DNA from 2 places in the Furfurilactobacillus curtus genome. Region 2 is predicted to be linked to the other one. Evidence: predicted binding sites of a transcription regulator. Region 2 holds the regulator's gene; the other holds the start of a gene.

Region 1 (3,170 bases), 240 kb from region 2:
CAGATAACGACGCTTTAGACGACGCACTGGCCGCCTTGACAGCTTTAGGGTACAGTAGTCGTGAGGTTAAGCGCGTCTCGAACAAGTTGGCGAACTTAGATCAGTTAACGACTGATCAGTATCTGAGTGCTGCCTTGCGAGAGTTGACCCATGCGTAGCTGAGGATATCATGAGTAAGAGAGGAGCTGGATCGTGGACGATGAATTAATGTCAACGCAACCCATGGATGACCAAGAGGCCTCATTGGAACGGTCCTTGCGTCCGACGACGCTGGCTCAATACATTGGGCAAGATGCGGTTAAACAACAGTTAAACGTGTATATTAGCGCAGCGACCAGTCGGGAAGAATCTTTGGACCATGTCTTGTTATATGGACCGCCTGGTTTAGGTAAAACCACCTTAGCGATGGTCATTGCTAATGAGATGCATGTTCAAATCAAGACGACTAGCGGGCCGGCGATTGAACGGCCTGGAGATGTCATTGCCCTACTAAATGAACTACAACCTGGGGATATTTTATTCATTGATGAAATTCATCGCTTACCTAAAATTGTCGAAGAAATGTTGTATTCGGCGATGGAAGACTTTTTTATTGATATTGTCGTGGGGCAGGGGCCAACCGCTCACCCCGTTCATTTCCCACTGCCGCCATTTACCTTGATTGGGGCCACAACTAGAGCAGGATTATTATCGGCGCCACTTCGGGACCGTTTCGGGATTGTGGAACACATGGATTATTACACGACGGCTGATTTAGAAGAGATTACGCTACGTTCTGCGGATATTTTAGCTACCCAGATCGTGAAGGCGGGGGCTCATGAAATTGCACGTCGCTCACGAGGCACACCGCGAATTGCTAACCGCTTATTAAAACGGGTCCGCGACTTTGCTGAAGTCGCCGGCCAGTCGGCAATTGATGCACCGATGGTCGATCATGCCTTAACTGTGTTGGGCGTAGATGACTGGGGACTAGATGAAGTGGACCTAAAGCTATTGGCAACCATGATTAAGTATTACAATGGTGGACCAGTAGGGTTAACGACTTTGGCAGCCAATATTGGTGAAGAGGCAGATACAATTGCAGAAGTGTATGAACCATATTTATTACAGGTGGGGCTGATTAAACGGACGCCTCGGGGTCGAATGGTGACTACGGCGGCTTATGAGCACTTAGGCCTATCAAAACCAGAGGCTTAATCAACGGAATCCATTTGGCAAGGGTTCGTAAGTTTGGTACAGTACTCTACAGAGTAAATTAAATGAGGTGGATGAATTGACAAGTTTAGTGAATTTCGATTTGATGGGTGCAAGTGGCGCCGCTGGTGGTAGTCTTTGGAGCACCGTTTTGATGGTTGTTTTGTTTGTTGGGGTCTTTTATTTTTTCATCTTGCGGCCTAACCGCAAGCAACAAGAACAACGTAAAGAAATGATGAATGGCATGCACATTGGCGATCATGTGGTCACCATTGGTGGCCTACATGGAATTATCGATTCAATGGATGCTGCTAAAAAAATTGTGACAATTGACGTAGATGGTATTTACTTACCATTTGATCAACAAGCGATTCACCACGTTGAAACGCCAGCGACAGCAGTTGCACCAGCGACAACTACTACGGCTAGCGCTGCTTCAGCAACTCCAGCCAGCGAAGCCACAAGCGCCGTAGATAGCGTTGTTGATTCTGCTGCAGACTCGACGACGGTGACCAGTGCTAGTGACACAGCAAGTGAAGCTAGTGACAGTCAGGCTAACTAGCTGTTAGGTAAGTTTAATTATGTGAATTATCTGCGATCATCGTATTCTGCGATGATCTTTTTTTGATTTAACTAGGGATCGCTGGTGAAGAGAACATATGTTTGCTAAAATAGGCTTATCAAGCTAGCGCGAGGAGAGTTGACAATGGCGGCCTTCATTCAAATTCCGGTGCGGGTCGATGCCAGCCGGAAAATCATTCATGTGGATATGGATGCTTTCTACGCTTCTATTGAAGAGCGTGATGAGCCACAATTAAAAACGCAACCATTGATTATTGCCCGTGATCCGCGGCAAACGGGTGGACATGGGGTGGTGACGACGGCTAACTATCGGGCCCGAGCGTTAGGTGTTCATTCAGCTATGGCGGCTAATGAAGCGCAAAAATTAGCGCCCCAAGCGGTATTTAAACGACCAGATTTTCCAAAATATCGGGCAATTTCTGCTCAGATTCACGAAATTTTTCATGAGTACACCGATCATATTGAGCCGATTGCCTTTGATGAAGCCTATCTAGATGTCACTCGGAATAAGCAGAACTTTAAATCGGCCGTTGCATTGGCGCATAAATTACAAACAGAGATTTGGGATAAGGTTCATTTAACCTGCTCCACTGGCGTTTCTTATAACAAATTTCTAGCTAAACTTGCTTCTGACTATGCGAAGCCCGTGGGGGTCACCGTCGTTTTGCCTGGAGATGCGGAGCGGTTTTTGGCACCATTACCGATTGAAAAATTTCGCGGCGTAGGCAAAAAAACAGTTCCGAAGATGCATGATTTAGATATTTTAACGGGCGCAGATTTGTTGACCTGGTCTGAGACTGATTTGATTCAGCATTTCGGTAAACTAGGTTATGGATTATATCGGCACGTTCGTGGTAGTGATGATCGTCCAGTTGAATGGCAACGCACGCGTAAATCGATTGGCCGTGAAGAGACATTCGATCAACCCTTGACCAATGAAACGGATGTCAGCGATCAATTGCAACATTTAGCGAACGACTTGACGGCGCATCTAAATGCACAGCAGCGTCATGGTAAAACGATTGTTCTCAAAGTTAGAGATGCCGACTTCAATACGGTGACGAAACGACAAACGCAGGCCGAGTACTACGAAAATATGGCGACTCAATTGTATGAGGTTGCTAAAGATTTGTTTGACGCCACGGCTGATTTAACTAAGGGGGTCCGTTTGTTGGGAATTACGATGACCAATCTTGATCCTTTAACATTTGAAAATTTAAGTTTGCCGTTGTTCTCGCCGGCCTCGTCCAAGGCTTTTTGAGGTCCATGGCACCGGATGCACTTTGTAATCGACGCGGCACTTCGTTATACTTGCAGATACCAGATTGACAAGAGGGGATTCATGCATGGATGTTCAAAAAGTAATTTTTGAGGAAATTAAACGTAAACAAATT
Region 2 (3,170 bases):
GTTGGCGATCTGGGCCAACTGGTAAGTCTGGGCTAGGCACAGACAACAGGCTTGTGTAACTAGACAAAGGCCTCAAGGTGAAACAAGCTGGGTGGTGTCGAGCACTAGCTGAGACTTAACTGTTGGCGATCTGGGCCAACTGGTAAGACTGGGCTAGGCGCAGACAACAGGCTTGTGTAACTAGACAAAAAAACGGACAGAAATTAATCCGCCCGTTTAATCAATTACAATAACATTAACTCTTACGTGACTGTGCCTGCATCGTTGCTAGCATCTGCTTCAGCTTCTTTTCAGAAGGCTTCTGCCCCATTTGTAGCATCATACTGCGCAACATGTCTTCAGTAATCGGAGGATTGTTCTTCAGGTAGTTTTGCATATAACGGCGTGCAAAGAAAAAGCCGCCAATTACACCGGCGATCGCGGCAATAATCACGATCAAAATCCATAACCCTGTTGACATCAAGATACCCCCCTTTACAATAATGATTTACATCAAACTATATTACACAAGTAAGGACCGCTTGAAAACCCTTTACCTATAAAAAGATCTTAAATTAATCATCACGGAGTCCTTTATCTCGTTGAACCTTTTTAACTTTTTCAGGGGTCACTTCATTGCCTTCATCGTCAAACACCTGTAACATTTCGACTTGTGACTTAAACGCTTTTCTAAAGTTGGCAAGAAATTCTTGACGTAATTTCTTTTGTTCGGTTTTTTCAGCGTCAGACAGTCCTTCACTTTTCTCTTTGTGGGCTAGTTCGTTAATTCGTGCTCGCAGTTTTTCTGCATCCATTGATGGTCTCCTTTACGAGTGGATCGGAACATCCACCTTCAACTTTTAAAATACATTATACGCTTGGTTTCTACAATTCCCAAAAGATTCGCTGCCGACCGAACATTTGTTTGACCCAACGTTTTTCATGTGCTAAATTTGATGTATCAGCAAGTGTTGAGGGGATCAAACTTCCTACCCACCTTGGGTTTAATCAGCAACGTCGTGCTAGGACTGAATGTTCGTAAAAAATCCAATGAGGTATCAGAAATGTCTAAGAATGCAGAAACTAAACAAATGGCGGTCCTTCGTTTCATCTACGATCGGGTCAGCGAGAAAGGCTATCCGCCGACCGTCCGTGAGATTGGCGAGGCCGTTGACCTATCCTCAACTTCAACGGTTCACGGTCATATCGATCGCTTACAAAAAAAAGGGCTACTCGTCAAAGATCCCACTAAACCTAGAGCCATTGAACTAACCGATGATGGGTTAATCGCACTTGGTGTCTCAACGACGCCTAATGAAATTCCGTTGCTTGGTGTTGTCGCTGCTGGTGAACCAATTTTAGCGGTTCAAGAAGCGACTGACTTCTTCCCGATCCCGCCAGAATTATCTGACTACGATGGTGATCTTTTCATGTTAACAATCCGCGGGGATAGCATGATCAACATGGGCATCTTAACTGGCGATCGAGTAATTGTTCGTCGCCAGCAAAATGCAGATAATGGTGATATCGTCATTGCCATGACCGACGAAAATGAAGCTACTTGCAAACGCTTCTTCAAGGAATCGGACCATTACCGGCTTCAACCTGAAAATGATGAAATGGCGCCGATTATTTTAAACAATGTGACGATCTTAGGCAAGGTTGTCGGTCTATACCGAGATGCAATCTATTAGTTCGCCTTATTTCTAAAATTGAGCCAAACAAAAATCCTTCCGCGTATGGAAGGATTTTTGTTTCCTTGTCATTTAAAACGCCGCTCGCTTACTGAATATCACCCGTATAACTCGTGTGCGGTAAATCGTTAAAATCTAGCGTCTTAATGGCCATCGCATCCGTTGTATAAGTTGTTGCACCTTGAATCAACATTAAATTGACAAGCCCTGACTTTTCATGTAGCAGCACAACTGGCTTCCCCTGGGCCACCGCATAGCCAATTTCAAATGCGGTCCCACTGTCGACAGAATCATCGGTAAAGTCTGCAACGGCGACAACCATATCTGCAGCATTGAGGTGGTTTAAATCATGCTGATACGCCGTTGTTTGCCACTCCTCACTTCCAAATGTTAAATCTGGAAATTGTGATAAGCGTGGACTAAAAACATCGCCAACGGTTTTATTATCAGCAAGTGCTTGCTCAACTCGCTTAACCCGGTCGATTTGTTCTTCATCAAAAAATGGGCTCGCTAAATAAATTGATTTCAATGTGTTGCCTCCTAAAATTAGTATAGTCATTGTACCAAAAGACGAACATAAGCGTAAACTAAAACTTTATCGTTTTTTATTTTTACCTAATTAAAAATAATTTGTGTTAATTAAACCAAATATCGTTCTAATTCAAGAACATTATAGTTAGTAACCGCTCCTTTTAAAATGCAATAAACTGGTTGCCTAACCAGGCACACTAATCCTGTTTGTAAAAAGTTCACTTTTTACTTAAGGAGGAACATGTTAAAATGATTTCAGCAAAAGTTACGGAAAGAGGATTTGGCATGATTTATTTAACAGTTTTCGGTGGCATTGCCTTAATTTTGGCAATTTTTTATTTGCTCAATTCCGTCCAGAGTTATCACACTTGGCGGTTTGCCACTTTTTTAGTGGTTATTTTTGCTCTAGCTACCGGGTATGGTGCGATTCATTTACCAGCGCAGCACCGTGAAGCGCAACAGCAAGCAAAAAAAGCTGCCGCTTCACAGAAAAAAACCAGTTCGCAAACGAAGGCAGCCCAACAGTCCTCATTAACCAAGGCTGCCTCAACGTTTAATCCAACTGGGACTGTAATTAACGGTGAAACAGAGTCACAAAAAAGCGCTGCCCGTTCTAACGCTGAACAGCAGATGACCAAGCAACTTGGAACGGCTTTCGCCAATTTTGGGAAAGTAACTTTTGCGGCTGATAGTAAAACATATACAATCACGCCAACTAATGCTGATACGGTTAAGGCATTAGAAGCGTTGGAAGCAACACCAAGCCAAGCTGAACAAGCCCAATGGCCAACGCTAACAGAGAATTTCAGAAAATCATCGGCCAACGTTAGCAAGTCGCTGCAAGCTGATTACACAATCACCTTGGTTAGCCCGGACCAAAACGGTAAAGTTCTCTACAGTGCCAAAAATGGACAGACTGTCACAGATTTTACAAAGTAAAAATGGCTAGATTTAACTTAAGCCTAA

Evidence for each region. Region 2 encodes LexA, which represses DNA repair genes until DNA is damaged. Its sites were predicted from a motif close to CNAACANNTGTTNG; they were not measured.
Region 1: dinB (DNA polymerase IV) is a predicted target of LexA. The motif match lies at 1,847-1,860, and genes of this name have one in related genera.

Annotation. Positions count from the first base shown of each region.
Region 1 is NZ_BAAHXU010000001.1:680,184-683,353, reverse strand. It holds gene ruvA (Holliday junction branch migration protein RuvA) at 1-158, shown strand, start outside; gene ruvB (Holliday junction branch migration DNA helicase RuvB) at 190-1,197, shown strand; gene yajC (preprotein translocase subunit YajC) at 1,274-1,756, shown strand; gene dinB (DNA polymerase IV) at 1,901-3,037, shown strand; gene ACYQ0Y_RS03530 (DHH family phosphoesterase) at 3,123-3,170, shown strand, end outside.
Region 2 is NZ_BAAHXU010000001.1:436,255-439,424, forward strand. It holds gene ACYQ0Y_RS02280 (YneF family protein) at 236-460, opposite strand; gene ACYQ0Y_RS02285 (DUF896 domain-containing protein) at 555-794, opposite strand; gene lexA (transcriptional repressor LexA) at 1,044-1,673, shown strand; gene ACYQ0Y_RS02295 (nucleoside 2-deoxyribosyltransferase) at 1,762-2,202, opposite strand; gene ACYQ0Y_RS02300 (hypothetical protein) at 2,490-3,143, shown strand.